2 regions of the Microbacterium sp. JZ31 genome follow, and region 2 is predicted to be linked to the other one. Evidence: predicted binding sites of a transcription regulator. Region 2 holds the regulator's gene; the other holds the start of a gene.
The links. The regulator HrcA, encoded in region 2, represses chaperone genes, less so after heat shock. The targets are predictions, from matches to a motif close to TTNGCACTCGNNNNNNNCGAGTGCNAA.
Positions count from the first base shown of each region.

Region 1: the regulator HrcA is predicted to act here: its motif matches at 9,760-9,786, upstream of groES (co-chaperone GroES).

Region 1 is NZ_CP017661.1:2,772,086-2,783,453, reverse strand. It holds gene BJP60_RS13235 (tripartite tricarboxylate transporter permease) at 1-699, shown strand, start outside; gene BJP60_RS13230 (universal stress protein) at 708-1,028, shown strand; gene glmS (glutamine--fructose-6-phosphate transaminase (isomerizing)) at 1,170-3,023, shown strand; partial or broken gene BJP60_RS13220 (holo-ACP synthase) at 3,033-3,383, shown strand; gene alr (alanine racemase) at 3,491-4,585, shown strand; gene tsaE (tRNA (adenosine(37)-N6)-threonylcarbamoyltransferase complex ATPase subunit type 1 TsaE) at 4,633-5,070, shown strand; gene BJP60_RS13205 (GIY-YIG nuclease family protein) at 5,258-5,584, opposite strand; gene tsaB (tRNA (adenosine(37)-N6)-threonylcarbamoyltransferase complex dimerization subunit type 1 TsaB) at 5,881-6,519, shown strand; gene rimI (ribosomal protein S18-alanine N-acetyltransferase) at 6,516-7,010, shown strand; gene tsaD (tRNA (adenosine(37)-N6)-threonylcarbamoyltransferase complex transferase subunit TsaD) at 7,007-8,113, shown strand; gene BJP60_RS13185 (hypothetical protein) at 8,110-8,481, shown strand; gene BJP60_RS13180 (class I SAM-dependent methyltransferase) at 8,506-9,735, opposite strand; gene groES (co-chaperone GroES) at 9,873-10,169, shown strand; gene rarD (EamA family transporter RarD) at 10,296-11,240, shown strand.
Region 2 is NZ_CP017661.1:1,584,893-1,596,260, forward strand. It holds gene BJP60_RS07575 (PhoH family protein) at 1-577, opposite strand, end outside; gene BJP60_RS07580 (HIT domain-containing protein) at 627-977, opposite strand; gene BJP60_RS07585 (16S rRNA (uracil(1498)-N(3))-methyltransferase) at 1,019-1,744, opposite strand; gene dnaJ (molecular chaperone DnaJ) at 1,751-2,866, opposite strand; gene hrcA (heat-inducible transcriptional repressor HrcA) at 2,950-3,990, opposite strand; gene hemW (radical SAM family heme chaperone HemW) at 4,237-5,454, opposite strand; gene BJP60_RS07605 (DUF1990 family protein) at 5,454-6,107, opposite strand; gene lepA (translation elongation factor 4) at 6,139-7,986, opposite strand; gene BJP60_RS07615 (ABC transporter permease) at 8,250-9,215, shown strand; gene BJP60_RS07620 (ABC transporter permease) at 9,222-10,166, shown strand; partial or broken gene BJP60_RS07625 (ABC transporter ATP-binding protein) at 10,163-11,368, shown strand, end outside.

The DNA.
Region 1 (11,368 bases), 1.2 Mb from region 2:
ATGGCGGGCTACGCGGTCGAGAAGCGGCGCGCGAAGGACCCGTCGCGCTTCGGCCACGGGGCGGTCGAGGGTATCGCAGGACCGGAGACCGCCAACAATGCGGCGGCGACGAGCTCGTTCATCCCGCTGCTGACGCTCGGCATCCCGGCGAACGCCACGATGGCGCTGATGTTCGGCGCCCTGCTGATCCAGGGCGTGACGCCCGGCCCACAGCTCGTGGACGAGCATCCCGACCTGTTCTGGGGGGTCGTCAACTCCATGTACATCGGCAACGTCCTGCTGCTGATCATGTCCCTGCCGCTCGTCGGCCTGTTCGTCCGGATCCTGCGCGTCCGCGCCGCGATCCTCGCGCCCATCACGGCGCTCATCACGCTCGTCGGCGCGTACACGATCAACAACTCGATGTTCGACGTGGGTCTCGTCGTCGCGTTCGGCGGCCTCGGGTACCTGATGAAGAAGTTCGGCTTCGAGCCCGGTCCGCTCGTGCTGGCGTTCGTCCTCGGGTCGCTGCTCGAGTCGAGCATCCGCCGCTCGCTGCTGCTGTTCGACGGCGACGCGACGGGCTTCCTCACGCGGCCGATCTCCGGCGTCCTGATCGTGCTCGCGATCGTCGTCGCGGTCCTGCCGGTGATTCAGTCCACGCTTCGGCGCCGCCGGGCAGGCAAGCGCGACGAGCGCGAACTCGTCGGTCGCCGATGACGGGGGCGGTGCTCGCGGTCCGCGCACCGGGGGCCGAGGGGCAGGCGGCGCTCGCCGCGGCCGTGGAGGAGGCGGCGCTCCGCCGCGTCCCGCTCGTCGTCGCGACGACGCCGGGCGCCTCGGCCGACGCCGGCGGCGATGCCCGGGTCGTCGTGCTCGCCGACCCGGACGACGCCGAGGACCTGGCGCGGATCGTCGAGGAGAACGAGGTGGCGCTCGTGGTCGTGGGCATGCGACGTCGCGAGGAGACCGGTCGGTTCGTCGTCGCCACCGCCGTCATGCGGGCCGTACTCACGCTGGATGCACCCGTGCTCGTCGTGCGGCCCTGAGCCGCAGGCGGGCGGCCGCGAATGCCGCGTGGCGGTGCGCCGAGGTCGTCGGGTGGGGTGCGCTCACGCCACCACGGCCGCGGCACGCCGCTCGAAGCCGCGGCTCGGGATCTCTCAGCCGGCGACCCTAGGATCGACGCTATGTGTGGAATCGTCGGTTACGTCGGCCCTCGGGACAGCCAGGACATCCTGATCGCGGGCCTCGCGCGGCTGGAGTATCGCGGTTATGACTCGGCCGGCATCGCGGTCATCGACGGCGACGGCTCGCTGCATTCGGCGAAGAAGGCGGGCAAGCTCGCGATGCTGCGCGACGAGCTCGCGTCGAGCCCGATCGCGGCCGGCACGACGGGCATCGGCCACACCCGCTGGGCCACGCACGGCGGCCCCACCGACGTCAACGCGCACCCGCACCTCGCCGACGACGACAAGCTCGCCGTCATCCACAACGGCATCATCGAGAACTTCTCCGAGCTGAAGGCCGAGCTGCTCGCCGAGGGCTACACCTTCCGCAGCGAGACCGACACCGAGGTCTCGGCCGTGCTGCTGGGCCGCGAGTACAGCGCGCACGACGGCGACCTCGCCGCCGCGTTCCGCGCCGTCGTGAACCGCCTCGAGGGCGCGTTCACCCTTCTCGTGATGCACCAGGACCACCCGGGTCTCGTGCTTGGCGCGCGGCGCAACTCGCCCCTCGTGATCGGCCTCGGCGAGGGCGAGAACTTCCTCGGCTCGGACGTCGCGGCGTTCGTCGAGCACACCCGCAACGCGCTCGCGATCGGTCAGGACCAGATCGCGGCCATCACGCCCGAAGGCGTCGAGGTGACCGACTTCGCGGGCAACCCGGTCGAGGCGGAGCCGTTCGAGGTCAAGTGGGACGCGACCGCCGCCGAGAAGGGCGGCTGGCCGAGCTTCATGGCGAAGGAGATCTCGGAGGAGCCCGAGGCCGTCGCCAACACGATCCTCGGCCGCGTCCACGACGGCAAGGTCGTGATCCCCGAGCTCGACGGCATGGACGAGCTGTTCGCGGGAATCTCGCGCATCGTGATCGTTGGCGCCGGCACTGCCGCGTACTCGGCACTCGTCGGCAAGTACGCGATCGAGCAGTGGGCCCGCATCCCCGTCGACGTGGAGCTCGCGCACGAGTTCCGCTACCGCGATCCGCTCGTCGGCCCCGACGTGCTCGTCATCTCCATCAGCCAGTCGGGCGAGACCATGGACACCCTCATGGCCGTCAAGGAGGCGAACCGCCTCGGCGCGAAGACGCTGTCGATCTGCAACACGCAGGGAGCGACGATCCCGCGCGAGTCGGACGCTGTCGTCTACCTTCACGCCGGCCCAGAGGTGGCGGTGGCGTCGACCAAGGCGTTCGTGGCGCAGATCACCGGTCTGTACCTGTTCGCGCTGCACGTCGGGCGCATCCGCGGGACGGTGTCCGCCGAGGTCCAGTCGGAGGCGATCCGGGAGTTCGCGGACCTGCCGGAGAAGATCCGGTGGATCCTCGAGAACGAGCAGGAGCGGATCGAGCAGCTCGCGCACTGGATGGCCGACACGCGCTCGGTGCTGTTCCTCGGGCGTCACGTGGGCTACCCGATCGCGCTCGAGGGCGCACTCAAGCTCAAGGAGATCTCGTACATCCACGCCGAGGGCTTCGCGGCCGGCGAGCTCAAGCACGGACCGATCGCGCTGGTCGAGCCCGGCCTGCCCGTGTTCGTCGTGGTGCCGTCGCCCAGCGGCGCGCCCACGCTCCACGCGAAGGTCGTTTCCAACATCCAGGAGATCCGTGCGCGCGGCGCCCGCGTGATCGCGATCGCCGAGGCCGGCGACGCGGCCGTGCTGCCGCACGCCGACGAGGTGTTGCGCATCCCGCTCGCGGGCCCGCTGTTCGAGCCGATCCTGGCCGTCGTGCCGCTGCACATCTTCGCGATGGGCCTCGCCAACGCCAAGGGTCTCGACGTCGACCAGCCGCGCAACCTCGCCAAGTCGGTCACGGTCGAGTAAGGCCGCCCGATGATCGTGGGGATCGGGGTGGACCTGGTCGACATCCCGCGCTTCGAGCGCAGCATCGAGCGCACCCCGAAGCTGCTCGAGCGCCTCTTCACCCCGCATGAGCGCGAGCTCCCGCTGCGCTCGCTCGCCGCGCGCTATGCGGCGAAGGAGGCGCTCATCAAGGCGCTCGGCGGATCGGACGGCGTGCACTGGGACGAGATCGAGATCGCCCGTCTGGGTGAGAGCGTGCCGCCGAAGTTCACACTGTCCGGATCGACGGCCGAGGTCGTCGCCGCGCGCGGCATCACGGCGCTGCACCTGTCGCTGTCGCACGATGCGGGCCTGGCCATCGCGTACGTCACGGCCGAGGCAGCCGGCGGCCCCGATGTCGCCGACGACCTCGACGCGGTCGTCGCCGGGTACGTGCCCGACATCGAGCAGCTCGACGTGCCGGAGCCCGAGGATCCGGAGGAGCCGCGATGACGAGCATGCGCGAGGCCGGGATCGACCTGTCGGCGATCGAGCACAACGTCCGCACGCTGCGGGAGCTGACGGGCACGCCCGAGTTCATCGCCGTCCTCAAGGCCGACGGCTACGGTCACGGGGCCGTCGACGTCGCGCGCGCGGCGCTCGCCGGGGGAGCGACCCGCCTCGGCGTCGCCGACATCGGCGAGGCGCTCGCCCTGCGCGACGCGGGCATCGATGCGCCCGTGATCGCCTGGCTGCACGCGCCGGACGAGACCTTCGTCGAGGCCGTCGCCCGCGACATCCAGCTCGGCATCTCGAGCCTGGATCAGCTGAACGCGGCCGCCACGGCGGGCGGTGCCGTGGTGCACCTCAAGCTGGAGACCGGCCTCGCCCGCAACGGCCTGTCGCCGCAGGACTGGTCGACGGTGTTCGCCGAGGCCGCGCGGCTCGAGCGCGACGGGCTCGTGCGCGTGGACGGCGTCTTCAGCCACCTGTCGAACACCTCCGACGAGGAGGACCTCGTCCAGCTGCGCCGCTTCGAGGTGGGTGTCGCCGCGGCGGAGGCCGCGGGCCTGCGCCCGTCGGTGCGCCACCTCGCCGCGACCGCCGCTGCGATCGCGCTGCCTCAGACGCGCTTCGACGCCGTGCGCATCGGCATCGGCCTCTACGGGCTCTCACCGTTCGAGGGGCGGACATCGGCCGACCTCGGTCTGCGCCCGGCCATGACGCTGCGCGCCCAGGTCGTCGCCGTGCGCCGAGTGCCCGCCGGGCACGGGGTGTCGTACGGCTATGCCCACCGCACGCACGGCGAGGCGACCCTCGCGCTCGTGCCCCTGGGCTACGGCGACGGCGTGCCGCGGCAGGCATCGGGGGTCGGGCCCGTCGTGATCGGCGGGCAGCGCTTCCACGTGGCGGGCCGGATCGCGATGGACCAGTTCGTCGTGGACGTGGGCGACCATCCGGTGTCCGTCGGCGACGAGGTCGTCCTGTTCGGCGATCCCGCCTCGGGCGCCCCCGCGGCCGAGGAGTGGGCGGACGCCGCCGGCACGATCAACTATCAGATCGTGACCGGCATCGGGAGGCGCGTGCCCAGGGTGGCCGAGTGATTTCCGACGACCTGCTCGGGCGGTTCGAGGTCGCGACCGCGGCCGACATGGAGGCGCTGGGAGAGCGGATCGGATCGGGCCTCGTCGCCGGGGATCTCATCGTGCTGACGGGGCCGCTCGGGGCCGGGAAGACGACGCTCACGCGCGGCATCGCGGCGGGGCTCGGCGTGCGCGGCCCCGTGCAGAGCCCGACGTTCGTGATCGCGCGCACGCACCCGTCGCTCGTCGGCGGGGCCCCGCTCGTGCACGCCGACGCGTACCGGCTGGACTCGGCGCTCGAGCTCGACGATCTCGACGTGGACGTGGACGGCTCCGCCACGATCGTGGAGTGGGGCCGCGGCAAGGTCGACGGCCTGCGCGACGTGTGGTGGGACATCGAGATCGAGCGCCCCTCCGGCATGAGCGAAAGCGGCGACGCGGCCTCGCCGGAGGACCTCGACCTCGACGCCCCTCGCGTGGTGACCATCGCCAGGGTCACGGCCTGACCTTTTGTTCGCTCAGGGAGCGGAGCGAGTCGAAACGGGGGGTCCCCTGGCGGGTTGTGGCCTGGGACGGTTCTGCGGGCTTCGAGTCGTCGCTGCGCTCCTCGGTCAATCGGCGGGGGCGTGCTGCTTGTTCGTTGAGCGAGCGGAGCGAGTCGAAACGGGGTGACCCCTGGCGGGTTGTGCCCTCTCACCCCGCGGGCGGGGCGACGCCTCCATCCTTCCTGGCGGCTCGCTCACGGCGGCTCCATCCGATGACGCCATCCAGGCCGTGCTCGATGAGCGCCTCACGCTTGCGGCGGCTCCAGCCCTGTATTTGCTTCTCCCAGTGGAAGGCCTCTCCGACGTGGTCGCACTCCCAGAACCAGACGAGCTCGACGGGCCGCCGTCCCAGCAGGCGGGTGTACGCCGAGCCCTTGCCTTCCTGGTGCTCCCAGACGCGCCCGTCCAGGTCGCGCGTACTTCCGCAGTAGAGGGATCCATCGGCGCAGCGAAGTAGGTACACGTACGCGCTCATGCTCGAACCGTAGGCGGGTCGGCCGGCGCGACGGCGAGCTTCTCCACAGGCGCGGCTTGGCGGTTTCGACTCGTCGCTGCGCTCCTCGCTCAACCAGCAGGGGGTCGAGGGAGCGGAGCGAGTCGAAACGGGGTGACTTCCCCGGCGGGTTGTGGACTGGGGGTGGTGCGGCGGTTTCGACTCGTCGCTGCGCTCCTCGCTCAACCAGCAGGGGGTCGAGCGAGCGGAGCGAGTCGAAACGGGGGGCTCCCGGCGGGCTCGGGCAGTCCTTCAGGCGGCGCGGATAATCTGAATCGGTGATCCTCGCCATCGACACCTCGATCGGTTCGACCGTTGCCGTCGTCGCACCGGACGGCGCCGTGCGCGCCGTTGCGGAGAGCGAGCACACCCTCGGCCACGCCGAGATCATCGGAACGCTGCTGGAGCGCGTGCTCGAGGAGTCCGGCGGCGAGATCACGCATGTCGCCGCGGGCATGGGCCCCGGCGCATTCACCGGCCTGCGCATCGGCATCGCCGCCGCGCGCGCGTTCGCGCTCGGCCGTGGACTCGCGGTCATCCCGGTCCCCAGCCACGATGCCGCCGCGCTCGCGCACCTCGACGCGGGCGCATCCGGACCGTTCGCCGTCGTCACCGACGCCCGCCGGCGCGAGAACGCCGTGACGGTGTACGACGGCGCGGCCGAGAACGGCCTGCCGCGTCGCGTCGCCGGCCCGGAGCTGCGCCCGCAGACGGCCGACCTGGCGTCCGACCCGCTGACGTCCGGCGCGGAGATCGTGCGCGCCGAGCGGATCCGCGCGGGCGACGTCGGACGGGTCGCCGCGCTCCTGCTGGCGTCCGGATGGCGGCCGACAGGTGAGCTCGCCGAGACCGAGCCGCTGTACCTGCGCTCGCCCGACGTCACCGTCGGGCACGCGCCGAAGCGGGTGAGCGCATGATCCGCCCCGCGACCCTCGACGACCTCGACCAGATCATGGCGCTCGAGCGCGCCTCGTTCCCGACCGACGCCTGGTCGGAGGCGATGATGCGCGAGGAGCTCGCCGCCGCCCACAGCAGCTACATCGTGGACGAGCTCGCGGGTCGCGTCGCCGGCTACGCGGGGCTGCGCGCGCTGCCCGGATCGCGCGATGCCGATGTGCAGACGATCGCAGTCGCCGCGTCGTCGCGCGGCCGAGGCCGCGGCCGCACGCTGCTGCAGACGCTGCTCGAGGAGGCGTCGTCCCGCCGCGTGCGCGAGGTGTTCCTCGAGGTGCGCGCCGACAACCCCGTCGCGCAGGCGCTGTACGCGTCGGAGGGCTTCACCGAGCTCGGTCGTCGCCCGCGCTACTACCAGCCCGACGACGTCGACGCCGTCGTGATGCGCCTCGACCTCGACGCTTGGGCCGCCGCCCGCACGCCCGACCCCGCTGACGCAGGAGCCTGCACATGATCGTCCTCGGCATCGAGACCAGCTGCGACGAGACCGGCATCGGGATCGTCCGCGGCCGCACGGCAGCCGGCGAGCGCAACGTGCTGCTCAGCAACACGATCGCCAGCAGCATGGATGAGCACGCCCGCTACGGCGGCGTCGTACCGGAGGTCGCCGCGCGCGCCCATCTGGAGGCGCTGCAGCCGGCGATCGAGCGCGCGGTCGCCGAGGCGGGCATCACGCTGCAGGACGTCGACGCCGTGGCGGTGACGAGCGGCCCGGGCCTCGCGGGCGCCCTGATGGTCGGCATCGGCGCCGCCAAGGCGCTCGCGGTGTCGCTCGGCAAGCCGCTGTACGCGGTCAACCACCTCGTCGGCCACATCGCGGCGGACATCCTGGACGCCGACGCGCCGCCGCTGGAGTACCCGACCGTCGCGCTGCTCGTGTCGGGCGGGCACACGTCGCTGCTGCTCGTGCGCGACCTGACCGGCGACGTCGAGCTGCTCGGCGAGACCATGGACGATGCCGCGGGCGAGGCCTTCGACAAGGTCGCGCGCATCCTGGGCCTGCCGTACCCCGGCGGACCCGAGATCGACCGCGCGGCGGCCGACGGCGATCCGGATGCGATCCGCTTCCCGCGCGGGCTGTCGCGCGCGAGCGACATGGCGAAGCACCGCTACGACTTCTCGTTCTCCGGGCTGAAGACCGCCGTGGCGCGCTGGATCGAGCAGCGCGAGGCGGCGGGCGAGCCGGTGCCCGTCGCGGATGTCGCCGCGTCGTTCCGCGAGGCGGTGGTGGACGTGCTCGTCACCAAGGCGCTCGACGCCTGCGCGCAGCACGGCGTGCCGCGCCTTCTGCTGGGCGGCGGCGTGATCGCGAACCGGCGCCTGCGCGACGTGACGCTCGCCCGCGCGGAGGCGGCCGGCGTGACGGTGCGGATCCCGCCGCTCAGCCTGTGCACCGACAACGGCGCGATGATCGCGGCGCTCGCCGCGGAGCTGATCGCCGAGGGCCGCACCCCGTCGACGCTCGAGTTCGGGGCCGACTCGACCCTTCCCGTGACGCAGATCCAGGTCGCCGCCGCATCCGAGGATGCGCTGAGCGCGCGAAGCGGGTCGAGATGACCGATCCTGCGGTGCTGCCGCCGGCCGGTGCGCACTCCGCGGCGGGCTCGGCGCGGCCGGCGCGGGTGATCACCGGCGACACGGGAGCGGTTGCGACGCCCACGCGGCGGAAGCCCCGCTCGCACGGCAGGCTCGCGGCCGCGGCGCTCGGGGTCGCGATGATCGCGCTGAGCGCATCCTGGTTCAGTGCGTGGGCGCTGCCGTTCGCCGTGCTGGCGATCCTGCTCGCGCTCGTCGCGCTGCTCTCCCGACGGGCGCGGCGCGATCTCGCGTGGTGGGCGCTCGGCCTCGGCGTGGGAGCGGTGGCGTGCAGCATGTTCTGGGTCACGATGGGCGTGCGGGCGGCCGCGGAGGTCGTCGGGCGCTGAGGTCCCGGACCCGCCGCCCGCGGCTCAGCCCCGCGGGACGCGGTCGGCGAGGATCGCGAGCCGCTTGCCGCCCGCGCGGGTGAGCAGCAGCGTCGCCGACTCGGGCCCCTTCAGCGCGAGCCGCTTGCGCAGCGCGGCCGGATCGACGTCCACGCCGCGCTTCTTGATCTCGAGCGTGCCGATGCCGCGCGCGCGCAGCGCCTTCGCGAGCGGCTTCGGATCGGCGGGGAGCACCTCGCGCACGCGGAACGACGACACGAACGGGCTCGTCGCCGCGGCATCGCCCGTCAGGTACGCGATCCCGGGGGCGATCGGGCCCGCATCCAGCGCACGGGCCACGTCGCCGATGAGCCGGGCCCGGATGATCGCGCCCTCCGGCTCGTGCACGAACGCCCCCAGAGCGCGCACCGGCTCGTCCGCCGTGTCGGCGGGCGCGGTCAGCTCGTGCGCCGCGTCGCCGCGCAGCACGAGCGCGGATCGGCCGACGCCCGGCCGGGCGAGCGATCCGGTCCAGACGACGAGCTCGACGGTCGACCCGTCCACGCTGATCCACTGCGTCTCGACGTGCCGGCCCCGTTCGGCATCGCCCACGGGCAGCGCCTCCCGGTCGTGCCCCGGGCCGAGCTTGACGCCCGCGGGCAGGCGCGCGGCGAGGTCGAACACCCAGTCGAGCGGCGGCGAGTAGTCGGATGCCGACACGCGCGCGGTCTCGCGGTGCCCGGCGGTGCGGCGCGCGGGGTCGAGCCACACGGCGTCGACGCCGGCGAGGTCGATGTCCTGCGCCTGTCCCGCGCGCACCTCGAGGGGCGGGCCGTCCGGCGAGCGGAAGGGCGCGAGATTGTAGGCCGCGAGCGCTGCCGTGACGGGATCCGCGTCGACGGAGAGGACACCGAGGCCCACGGCCGCGAACGCGAGGGAGTCGCCGCCGATGCCGCACCCGAGATCCGCGACCCGGCCGATCCGCGCCGCCCGCATCCGATGCGCGTGATGGGCGGAGACGCTCATGCGCGTCGCCTGCTCCAGGCCCGCGCGCGTGAAGAGCATGCGCGAGGCGAACTCGCCGAACTTCGCCGCCGCGCGGGTGCGCAGGCTCGCCTGGCCGACCGCGGCCGACACCAGTTCGGGGGAGTGACCCGCCGCGCGCAGGCGCGAGACGGCGCGTGCCACGTCGGCCGTCGATGCGATGTCACCGAGCGACTCGAGAAGCTCGAGTCCCTCGCGGGTGAGCAGCGCGTCGAGCTCGGCCGAATCCATCCGACAAGCGTACGTGTCGAACTCCTGGCACTCGCGTTGCATGAGTGCCAGAGAGCCTCCTACACTGCTGTTAGCACTCTCCGGGTGAGAGTGCGAAGAGTCTTCCCGTACGAAGCACACGAAAGAAGAGGTACACCGTGTCGGTTTCCATCAAGCCGCTCGAGGACCGCATCGTCATCAAGCAGGTCGAGGCCGAGCAGACCACCGCGAGTGGTCTCGTCATCCCCGACACCGCGAAGGAGAAGCCCCAGGAGGGTGAGGTCGTCGCGGTGGGCCCGGGTCGCATCGACGACAACGGCAACCGCGTTCCGCTCGACGTCGCCGTCGGCGACCGCGTGCTCTACAGCAAGTACGGCGGCACCGAGGTGAAGTTCGGCGCCGACGAGTTCCTCGTGCTCTCGGCGCGCGACGTCCTCGCCGTCGTGGTGCGCTGACGCGCTTCGCTTTCGGAAAGGCCCGGATCCTCGGATCCGGGCCTTTCTGCGTGCATGGCAGGAAACCCGCGATGGATGGCAGGGCACCGGGGCCGCCCGGGCGCGGTGCGGGCGTAGGCTGACTCGGTGACCCAGGCTCCCTCCATCCGCTCCACTCAGGGAGAGGGCGCCGGAGCCCTCTACGCGCTCGGTGCATACGTGCTGTGGGGCATCCTGCCGCTGTACTTCGTCGCGCTCGCCCCGACCGGGCCGTGGGAGGTCGTCGCCTGGCGCGTCGTGCTCTCGCTCGTGTTCTGCGCCATCCTGCTGACCGTCACGCGCGGATGGGGCCGGATGATCGCCGTCCTGCGCCGCCCGCGCCTCGCGCTGCTGATGGGGCTGGCCGGCGTCCTGATCTACGGCAACTGGCAGGTCTTCGTCATCGCGGCGCAGAGCGACCAGGTGCTGGAGGCGAGCCTCGGCTACTTCATCAACCCGATCACGACCGTGCTGCTCGCGGTGCTCGTGCTGCACGAGCGGCTGCGCATCCTGCAGTGGGTGGCGATCGGCGTCGCCGCCGTCGCCGTCATCGTGATCATCGTCGCGTACGGAGACGTCCCCTGGTACGCGCTCATGCTCACGGCGACGTTCGGCGTCTACGGCCTCGTGAAGAAGCAGGTCGGCGGCACGGTGGACGCGACGAGCGGCCTCGCGCTCGAGACGCTGTGGCTCACGCCTCTCGCGATCGTGCAGCTCGTGATCGTCGCCGCGACGACCGGCCTCACGCTCGGCACCGCCGGGGTCTGGCACACGATCCTGCTGCTCTCGGCGGGCGCGGTCACCGCCGTGCCGCTGCTGCTGTTCGCCGCCGGATCGAGCCGCGTGCCGCTCGCGACGATGGGCATGCTGCAGTTCGCCGGGCCCATCCTGCAGTTCATCGTGGGCGTCACGATCCTGCACGAGCCGATGCCGGCCTCGCGCTGGATCGGCTTCGGCATCGTGTGGATCGCCTGCATCCTGTTCACCGTCGACCAGGTGCAGCACGCGCGCCGGTCGCGCCACGCGCCCGTGCCGATCGACGTCGGGGTCTGACTCTCGAGGACCGGATCGCACGGCTTCGCATCACCCACGGAAAGGCAGGTTGCGACGCAGGATGCCCACACCGGTAACGATTTGATCGCGAATAGCTGTGCAGTCTGCTCAGAAGGGCACAGGAAAAC
Region 2 (11,368 bases):
GCTTGGGGACGAGCTCCGGATCCATCATCTCGTTGAGCGCGTCGTACAGCGGGCGAAGATACGGGTCGATCTTGTCCGTCAGCGTGCCGGGGAGGAATCCCAGCCGCTCCCCCGCCTCGACCGCCGGGCGCGTCAGGATGATGCGCTCCACCTCGCGGCGCTGCAGGGCCTGCACGGCCTTCGCCATCGCGAGATAGGTCTTGCCGGTACCGGCCGGGCCGATGCCGAACACGATCGTGTTCTCGTCGATCGCGTCGACGTACTCCTTCTGCCCGACCGTCTTGGGGCGGATGGACTTGCCGCGGCTGGACAGGATGGCCTCGCCCATGACCTCGCTCGGGCGCGGACCGCCCTCGTCGCGCAGCATGCGGGCCGAACTCTGCACGTCGGCCTCGCCCAGGGCGTGTCCGGCCTTCGTCATCTGCAGCAGCTCGTCGACCAGCGCACGCGCCGCGCGCACGGCGTCGGCGGACCCGCGCAGCGTGATCTCGTTGCCGCGCACGTGCACGTCGACGTCGGGGTGCGCGCCCTCGACCATGCGCAGCAGCCTGTCCTGCGGGCCGAGGAGCTGCACCATGGCGACTCCGTCTGCCGTGACGGTCTCGGTGATGTCTTCGGATCGCGGATCAGCCACCGACGAGGCTCTTCTCTCCCAGGCCGCCCGCGAGCACGTGCGCGTGGACGTGGAACACGGTCTGACCGGCACCGGCGCCGGTGTTGAACAGCACGCGGAAGTCACCGTCGGCGTGCTCGGCCGCGAGGTCGTTCGCGAGGGTGATCATCTCGGCCAGCAGCGACGGATCGCCCGCCGCGAGGGCCGCGACGTCGCGGTACTCCTGCGTCTTGGGGATCACCAGCAGATGCAGCGGCGCCTGCGGCGAGATGTCCTTGATGGCGAAGACGCGCTCGGTCTCCGCCACGATCTCGCCCGGGATGTCGCCCTGCAGAATGCGGGTGAAGATCGAGGGTTCAGCCATGTCGTCCAGTCTATGCGCGGGGTCCCGGCCGCGGTCGGGACTCACCAGCGCCCGAGGCGCGCGTTCAGCAGCGCAAGCGCCGCGGGGCCCGCGGTCGACGTGCGCAGCACGGTGTCGCCGAGGCGCACGAGCCGGGCGCCCGCGTCACGCAGGCGCTGCTGCTCGTCCGGCGCGATGCCGCCCTCGGGACCGACGATCAGCAGGATGGACTCCGCGTCCGCGACGTCGGTCACACTGAGCCGCTCGTCCGCCGTGGGCTCGAGCACGAGGATCCGGTCGGGCCGGGCCGCGAGCGCCGCGGTGGTCGCGATGGGGGTCACCTCGGGAAGCCACGCGCGGTGCGCCTGCTTGGCCGCCTCGCGCACGATCGTCGCCCAGCGCGCGCGGCCCTTCTCGGCCTTCGGACCCTCCCAGCGCGACACGCTGCGCGATGCCTGCCAGGGCACGATCTCATCGACGCCGAGCTCGGTGGCCGCCTGCACCGCCATCTCGTCGCGGTCGCCCTTCGCGAGCGCCTGCGCGAGCGCGATGCGCGGCAGCGGCGCCTCCTCGTCGCGGCGGGCGGTGATCCGGACCACGACCTCGCGCGGGGCCACGCTCTCGCACGCGCCCTCGAGCCACGCGCCGCGGCCATCGGTCACGGACACGGCCTCCCCCACGCGCACGCGCCGCACCGACGCGGCGTGGTGCGCCTCCGCTCCCGTGAGCGTGAGGGCGTCGCCGGGCTGCGCGGATCCGGCCGTCTCGTCGACGAAGTGCAGCGCCACGCCGGGTCAGCCGTTCCGGAAGCGGTCGCGCAGCTTGGAGAACAACCCCTGGTGGAACTCGGCGAGTCGCGGCCGGGGCGCCTTCGAGCGCTTGGCGAGCTCCTCCACGAGCGCGCGCTGCTTTGCGTCCAGGCGCGTCGGGGTCACGACGTGCACGCCCACGCGCAGGTCGCCGCGCTGCGAGGTGCGCAAGCCCGTGATGCCGCGGTCCTTGATGGTGAGGACATCGCCGCCCTGCACGCCCGGGCGGAGCTCGAGGTCGACGGGGCCGTCGAGGGCGTCGATCGTCGTGGTGGTGCCCAGGATGGCGTCGGTCATCGACACCTCGAGCGTGGCGAGCAGGTCGTCGCCGTCGCGGCTGAACACGGGGTGCGGCGTGACCTGCACCTCGATGTAGAGATCGCCGTGCGGTCCGCCCGCGGGACCCACCTCGCCCGACCCGGGAAGCTGCAGGCGCAGGCCCGACTCGACGCCGGCCGGGATGTCGACCGACACCGTTCGGCGCGAGCGGACGCGGCCCTGGCCGCCGCAGGTCGGGCACGGGTGCGGGATCGTCGTGCCGTAGCCCTGGCACGCGCCGCACGGCTGCGACGTGACGACGTTGCCGAGGAGGCTGCGGACCTGGCGCTGCACGTGGCCGGACCCGCCGCAGATCTCGCAGCGCTCCGGGCCCGTGCCGGGCTGGCAGCACGACCCCTGGCATGTGTCGCACAGCACGGCCGTGTCGACCTCGAGATCGCGGTGCGCGCCGAAGACGACGTCTCCGAGCTCGAGCGTGACGCGCACCAGCGCGTCCTGGCCGCGCTCACGGCGCGAGCGCGGTCGCCCGCCGCGGCCGCCGCCCCCGGCCCCGAAGAACGTCTCGAAGATGTCGCCGAAGCCGCCGAAGCCCGCGCCGGCACCGCCGAAGAGGCTGTCGTCGCCGCCCATGTCGTAGCGGCGACGCTTCTCGTCGTCGCTCAGCACCTCGTAGGCGTGCGTGACGAGCTTGAACTGCTCCGCCGCCTCCTCGCTCGGGTTCACGTCGGGGTGCAGCTGGCGCGCCAGCTTGCGATACGCCTTCTTGATCTCGTCGGAGCTCGCCTCGCGCGACACCCCGAGAACCTCGTAGTGGTCAGCCACACTTCGCCTTTCAGGACCGCGCTGCGCGCGATCCGGCCCTCTCGAGGATCGCGCGCAGCGCGCGATCCGGATCTCCGTCCGCCTCAGCGGCGGTGCTCGTCCTCGTCCAGCAGCCGGGTCAGGTACCGCGCGACCGCGCGGGCCGCGGCCAGATTGCTGGGGTAGTCCATGCGCGTCGGACCCATGAGCCCGACGCGCGCGCGGCCGATTGCCGCGTCGTAGTCGCTCGCGATGATGGACGCCTCCGCGAGCCCGAAAGCCTCGTTCTCGCGTCCGATGCTCGCCGACAGCCCCTTCTCATCCGCTGCCATCTCCGACATCAGCCGCAGCAGCGTCACCTGTTCCTCGATGGCCTCGAGGAGCGGATGGATGCTGCCGCGGAAGTCCTGCTCGCGCTTGGCGAGCGTCGCCGCTCCGGCCATCACGAGACGATCCTGACGGAACTCGTCGAGCTCCTCCGCCACGACCGCGGAGATCGTCAGGAGCGCTTCGTCGAGGCGCGACCGGTCGGTCGGGGCCGACGCGCGCAGCTGCTCGATCCGCTCGGAACCCGAGCGCACCGAGCGGCCCGTGATGAGCGCGGCGAGCTGCGCCCGCAGCACCGCCACGTCCTCCTCGTCCACACCCCGCGGCGTGGCCGTGAGGCGCTGCGAGACGCGACCCGTATCGGTCACGATGATCACGAGCATGCGGAACTCGTCGAGGCGCACGAGCTCGACGTGCGTCACGTTCGCGGACGCGAACGACGGGTACTGCACGAGCGCGACCTGACCCGTCAGCTGTGTCAGCAGCCGGACGGTGCGGGCGAGCAGGTCGTCGAGGTCGGCCGGATCCGCCAGGAACGTCGAGATCGCCGAGCGCTGCGCCGACGACAGCGGCCGCAGCTCGGCGAGATGATCGACGAAGACGCGGTAGCCCTTGTCGGTCGGGACACGCCCCGAGGACGTGTGCGGAGCGGTGATCAGCTCCTCGTCCTCCAGCAGCGCCATGTCGTTCCGGATCGTCGCCGCGGACACGCCGAAGGCATGGCGATCGACGATCGACTTGCTGCCGACCGGCTCGTGCGTGTCGACGTAGTCCTGCACGATCGCGCGGAGCACCTGCAGTCCGCGTTCCGTGACCATGGGCACCTCCCCCGTCGCGCTTGGCACTCGATCGTTCTGAGTGCCAATTCTAGCGAGGATCGCGGTGAACGCGCCGAACCCCGCCGGGCCGCAGACGCGGCAACCCGCTTGTTCGTTGAGCGAGCGAAGCGAGTCGAAACGACTCGAACCCCGCCAGGGCTGCAGCCGCGGGAAGTCCGAGCCGTTTCGACTCCTCGCTGCGCTCGTCGCTCAACGAGCGAGAGGGGGCTCCAACCCAGCTGTTCGTCACTCCGTGAGGGCGCGCACCACCGCGTCGGCGAGCAGGCGGCCCTTGAGCGTCAGCACCACGCGGCCGCGCACCGCAGCGGCGCCGTCGACCAGACCGTCGGCGACCAGTCCCGCGACCGCGCGCCGGGCGCCGGGTCCCAGCGCGTCGACCGCCAGTCCCTCGCGGATCCGGCTCTCCAGCAGCACCCGCTCCAGGGCGCGGGCGTCCGGATCGGGCGTCTCCCGCCCCGCGGCGGGCGACGATCCGGTCGCGAGACGCTGCGCGTACGCGGCGGGGTGCTTGACGTTCCACCAGCGCAGGCCGCCGACGTGGCTGTGGGCGCCCGGTCCGAAGCCCCACCAGTCGAGGCCGCGCCAGTACGCGAGGTTGTGCCGCGAGCGGTGGTGCTCGCCGCGCGACCAGTTGCTCACCTCATACCAGTCGAAGCCGGCCGCGGCGAGCTTGGCGTCGGCGAGCTCGTACATGTCGGCCTGCAGGTCGTCATCCGGGGCGGGGACCTCGCCGCGCTTGATCTGGCGGGCGAGCTTCGTGCCGTCCTCGATGATCAGCGCATAGGCGGAGATGTGGTCGGACTCGAGGGCCAGCGCCGCGTCGAGCGATGCCTCCCAGTCGGCGAGCGTCTCCCCCGGTGCGCCGTAGATGAGGTCGACGCTGACGTCGAGGCCCGCGTCGCGGGCGGCGTCGACGGCCGTCCGCACGTTGCCCGGCGTGTGGGTGCGGTCGAGGGCCGCGAGCACGTGCGGCACCGATGACTGCATGCCGATCGACATCCGCGTCACGCCGGATGCCGCGAGCTCGTGCGCGACGGCGGGTGTCACGGTGTCGGGATTCGCCTCGACCGTGACCTCCGCGCCGTCGGCGATCCCGAACGCCGTGCGCACGCCGTCGAGCATCCGACCCAGGTCGCCCGCCGGCAGCAGCGTGGGCGTGCCGCCGCCGAAGAACACCGTGGACGCCGGACGAATGGGGCCCGCCTCGGCCAGCACCTCGCGGCCGAGCGCGATCTCGTGCAGCAGCGTGTCGGCGTACTGGTCCTGGCGCGCCCCGCGCAGCTCGCCCGATGTGTAGGTGTTGAAGTCGCAGTAGCCGCAGCGCACGCGGCAGAACGGCACGTGCAGGTACACGCCGAAGTCGGCATCCGGATCGATCCGGATCTGCGCGGGCAGGCGGCCGTCCGCCGGAGCGGGATCGCCCAGCGGGAGGGGACCTGCCATCACGAGCCCGGCGTGGCGAACAGCGGCGAGATCGCGCGGAGGTAGCCGGCGAACAGCGCGCGGCGACGACGCCGCACGAAGCCGCGGAACATCCGGTAGAGCAGTCCGACGGGGCGGTCGAACGCCTTGACCGTGAACCACACCTCGTCGTTCTCGCGCCACTCGATGGTGAACGACTCCTCGCCGCTCACCATCGATCCGCCCACGGTGCCGAGCGCGAAGCCCACGCGCCGCGCCTCCTCGATCACGAAGATCACGCGGAGCTCTGCGTCGGCGCGCATCCCGTTCACGCGGCCGTGCACGCGCAGCGTGGTGCCGGGGCCGGCGTACGGCGTGCCCTCGGCGTCGTAGCGCTGATCGGTCTCGAGCTTCGACGGCGCGATCGCGTTGCCCTCGCCGTCGAAGCTGACGCCCGAGTACGCAGGCCCGGGAGCGGGGCGCACGTCGGTGACCCGCAGGCCCGCGCCCTTCAGGGCACCCCACGACAGCAGCGCGTCGCCGGCCGTGCGGAAGCGGTCCTCACCGCTGCCGATGCGCCACGAATCGGCCGCCGGGAGGCTGTGCTCCGGCGGGTACTGCAGCAGGTCGTGCGCCTGCGTGGCGCCGACCGCCGCATAGTCGACCGTCTCGTCCTGGAAGGTGCCGCGACGCATGTGATCCACCCTACGTGCCGAGCCTGAGCCTCTACTTGGCCTTGCTCTCGACGTCGCCCGAGAGCGCCGCGATGAACGCGTTCTGGGGCACCTCGACGCGACCGATGGTCTTCATGCGCTTCTTGCCCTCCTTCTGCTTCTCGAGCAGCTTGCGCTTGCGCGTGATGTCGCCGCCGTAGCACTTGGCGAGCACGTCCTTGCGGATCGCGCGGATGTTCTCGCGCGCGATGATCCGCGCGCCGATCGCGGCCTGGATCGGCACCTCGAACTGCTGGCGCGGGATGAGCTTGCGCAGGCGCTCGGTCATCGTCGTGCCGTACGCGTAGGCCTTGTCACGGTGGACGATCGCGCTGAACGCATCGACACGGTCGCCCTGCAGCAGGATGTCGACCTTGACCAGGTCGGCGTCCTGTCGCCCTGCCGGCTCGTAGTCGAGGCTCGCGTAACCCTGCGTGCGGCTCTTGAGCTGGTCGAAGAAGTCGAACACGATCTCACCCAGCGGCATCGTGTACTTCAGCTCGACGCGCTCCTCCGAGAGGTAGTCCATGCCGAGCAGCGTGCCGCGACGCGTCTGGCACAGGTCCATGACGGTGCCGACGTAGTCCTTGGGCGTCAGGATCGAGGCCTTCACGATCGGCTCCGACACGGATCCGATCTTCCCGTCCGGGTACTCGCTCGGGTTCGTGACGACGATGGTCTCGCCGGTCTCGGTGATGACCTCGTAGATCACGCTCGGGGCGGTGGTGATGAGGTCGAGGCCGAACTCCCGCTCGAGGCGCTCGGTGATGATCTCGAGGTGCAGCAGGCCCAGGAAGCCGCAGCGGAAGCCGAAGCCGAGCGCGACGGAGGTCTCGGGCTCGTACGCGAGCGAGGCGTCCGACAGCTTGAGCTTGTCGAGCGCGTCGCGCAGATCGGGGTAGTCGCTCGCGTCGATCGGATACAGGCCCGAGTACACCATGGGCTTCGGGTCGACGTAGCCCGCCAGCGGATCCGTCGCGGGCGTGCGCGCGTTCGTGACGGTGTCGCCGACCTTCGACTGGCGCACGTCCTTCACGCCCGTGATCAGGTAGCCCACCTCGCCGACGCCGAGCCCCTTGGACGGCGTGGGTTCGGGCGCCGACACGCCGATCTCGAGCAGCTCGTGCGTCGCCCTCGTCGACATCATCTGGATGCGCTCCCGCGGCGCCAGGCGGCCGTCGATCATGCGCACGTAGGTGACGACGCCGCGGTACGCGTCGTAGACCGAGTCGAAGATCATGGCGCGCGCCGGCGCGTCCGCGTCGCCCTGGGGCGCCGGGATCTCGCGCACGAGGCGGTCGAGCAGCTCCTCGACGCCCTGGCCCGTCTTGCCCGAGACGCGCAGCACATCGTCGGGGCTGCCGCCGATCAGGTCGGCGAGCTCCTTGGCGAACCGCTCGGGATCGGCGGCCGGCAGGTCGATCTTGTTCAGCACCGGGATGATCGTCAGATCGTTCTCGAGCGCGAGGTACAGGTTGGCGAGCGTCTGGGCCTCGATGCCCTGCGCCGCGTCCACGAGCAGGATCGCCCCCTCGCAGGCCGCGAGCGACCGCGACACCTCGTACGTGAAGTCGACGTGCCCCGGCGTGTCGATCATGTTCAGCGCGACGGTCTCGCCGTCGACGTCCCACGGCATCCGCACGGCCTGCGACTTGATCGTGATGCCGCGCTCGCGCTCGATGTCCATCCGGTCGAGGTACTGCGCGCGCATCTCCCGGTCCGAGACCACGCCGGTGATCTGCAGCATCCGATCGGCCAGCGTGGACTTGCCGTGGTCGATGTGGGCGATGATGCAGAAGTTGCGGATGCGCTCGGGGGGCGTCGCAGCAGGCTCGAGCGGAGTAGAGGCACGGGGTGACATGTCCCCTCGATTCTACGGTGCGGGCGCCGCCCGTCCTGCGTCGCGCATCTTCGCGCACTTCGCTCGTATACTCCTATCCCGAGATGCCTCACACCATGCAGGTTGCACGGCTGTGACCCGCATGTTGCATGTTTTTCACGGCGAGAGCACAGAAAGGTAACGCTTTTCGCACGTGCTGACTTCGTCGAAGGCGACGAAGAACCGCGGGGGTAGAGTCCCCGACAACGTCTGTCAGAAAGAAGCTCCTCGCCTTGATCCGTTTCATGCTGCGCCGCACTGCGGGCTGGCTGCTGATGATCCTGGCGGTGACCAATCTCACGTACTTCCTCGCATGGGGCTATCTCGACCCGCGCGCGAACTACGTCGGCCGCCGCCCGCCGCTCACCGAAGAGCAGATCGTCGGGCTGCTGCGTCCGCGCAACCTCGACGACAAGATCCCGCTCATCGAGCGCTGGTGGGGCTGGTTCAGCGGCATCCTGCTGCGATGGGACTGGGGCGTGAGCCCGGTCGGGCAGTCCGTCAACGAGCAGGTCGCCTACCGCATGTGGATCTCGGCCGAGCTGATGCTGGGTGCGACGATCCTGCTCACGCTGGTCGGCGTCGGCCTCGGCGTCTACACCGCCTCGCGGCAGTACAAGGCCGCGGACCGCGTCTGGCAGGGCATCTCGATCGTCACGATGAACATCCCGGTCGTGGTCGGCGCTCTCGCGATCGTCCTGCTCGCGATCGCCCTCAACAACGCGGTGGGCCAGCGCATCTTCTACGTCACGGGCGCGGCCTCGGTGGGAATCACCGGATTCTTCCCGGCCCTGCTCGACACGCTGCAGCATCTCGTGCTGCCCACGCTCGCGCTCGTGCTCACCGGGTACGCGCAGTACCACTTCCTGCAGCGCTCGCTGCTGCTCGACAACATCAAGACCGACTACGTGCGCATGGCCCGCGCCAAGGGCCTGACCAAGCCGCAGGCCGTGCGCCGCCACGCGCTGCGGACGTCGCTGATCCCGGTGGCGACGCAGGTCGCGTTCTCCATCCCCGCCATCTTCACCGGCGCGATCCTGACCGAGCGGATCTTCGCCTGGGAGGGGATGGGCAAGTACTTCCTCGACACGATCACGAACAACGACGTCCACGGCGTCGTCGCCATCGCGGCCTTCGGCGCCGTGCTGACGGCGATCGGCGCGGTGCTCTCCGACGTCGCCGTCGTGATCCTCGACCCCGAGTGCGGGTGAGCTGACATGAGCGTGACGAACAGCCTGATCGATCCCCTCGAGCACGGCGACAACCCGCCGCCGTCGGAGACGGAGCTGCGCTCCCCCGACCGCAAGCGGATGTCGAAGTGGGAGCTGTACGGGCGACGCTTCGCCCGCAACCGCGGCGCCCTCATCGGACTCGCCATCTTCGTGCTGCTCGTGCTCTTCGCCGTCATCGGGCCGCTGTTCCAGCAGTACGACCACATCGAGCTCGACTTCCTGGCGCTGAGCGACCCGCCGAGCGCCGAGCACTGGTTCGGCACGAACGGGTCAGGCAACGATCTCTACGCGATGGTCGTCGTCGGCCTGCAGCGCTCGCTCATGATCGCTCTCGTGGTGTCGGTGGGCACGACGGTCCTGTCCGCGATCATCGGCGCCGCCGCCGCGTACTTCCGCGGCTGGGTCGAGCGCATCACGCTGCTCGTCATCCACTTCCTGATGGTGACGCCGACGTTCCTCATCCTCGCGATGATCTCGAACGACGCGGGCGGTGACTGGCGCATCATCTCGCTCGTCATGATCCTGACCGGCTGGTTCTTCTCGGCGCGCGTCATCTGGACGCTGTCGCTGTCGATCCGCGAGCGCGAGTACGTGCAGGCCGCCCGCTACATGGGCGTGCGCGGCTTCACGATCGTGCTGCGCCACATGCTGCCGAACATCGGCTCGCTGCTCGTGATCAACTTCACGCTCGGCGTCGTCGCGGCCGTGCTGACGGAGACCGGACTGTCCTTCATCGGCTTCGGCGTGAAGCTGCCCGACGTCTCGCTGGGCTCCCTCATCGGCATCGGCGCGAACAGCGTCTCCAGCGCGCCGTGGCTGTTCTACTTCCCGGCCGGCGCCCTGACGCTGCTGACCGTCTCGATGGCGCTCGTCGCCGACGGCCTGCGCGACGCGCTCGACCCGACCTCGGCGGCGGGAGGCCGCGCATGACGATCTCCGACACCACCTCGGCCACCGTCCTCACCAAGCCGGTCCTCACAGTCCGCGACCTCACGGTCAGCTTCCCGTCCGAGGCGGGTCGCGTCGACGCGGTGCGCGGGGTCTCGTTCGATCTGCTCCCCGGGCGCACGCTCGGCATCGTGGGCGAATCCGGATCCGGCAAGTCCGTCACGTCGCTCGCGGTCATGGGGCTTCTCGACGACAACGCCCGCGTGGGCGGCTCGATCCTGTTCGACGGCGACGAGCTGCTCGGCAAGACCGACGCGCAGATGTCGAAGCTGCGCGGCAACGGCATCGCCATGATCTTCCAGGATCCGCTGACGTCGCTCACGCCCGTGTTCACGATCGGCGACCAGATCATCGAGGCGCTCACGGTGCACGACAGCCGCCTGTCCCGTCAGGCGGCGACCGAGCGCGCGGTCGAGCTGCTGCGTCTCGTCGGCATCCCGAACCCCGAGAGGCGGCTGAAGTCGTTCCCGCACGAGTTCTCGGGCGGCATGCGCCAGCGCGTCGTGATCGCGATCGCCATGGCGAACCGGCCCAAGCTCATCATCGCGGATGAGCCGACGACGGCTCTCGACGTGACGATCCAGGCCCAGATCCTGGAGCTCATCAAGACCGCGCAGCGCGAGACCGGCGCCGCCGTGATCATGATCACGCACGACATGGGCGTGGTGGCGAACATCGCCGACGACGTGCTCGTGATGTACGCCGGCAAGCCGATCGAGCAGGCGCCCGTCGACGAGCTGTTCGCCGACACCCGCATGCCGTACTCGATCGGCCTGCTCGGCGCGATCCCGCGCGTCGACAAGGCGGAGAAGCAGCCGCTGGTCCCGATCAAGGGCAACCCGCCGCTGCTCGTGAATCTGCCCGACGCGTGCCCGTTCGCCGACCGCTGCCCCATCGCGGTGGACGCGTGTCGGCGCAAGGAGCCCGAGCTGCTGCCGGTCAGCGGCAAGGTCGACCACCGCGCCGCGTGCATCCGCGCCGAGGAGATCCGCTCGGGACACATCGACGGTCACCCGGTCTACCCGGTTCCGGTGATCCCCACCTCCGACCTCGTCCGCACACCGCGCGAGGAGCGTCCGGCGACGCTCGAGGTGCGCAACCTCGTGAAGACCTTCCCGCTCACGAAGGGCGCGTTCTTCAAGCGCCGGATCGGCGACGTGCACGCCGTCAAGAACGTCACGTTC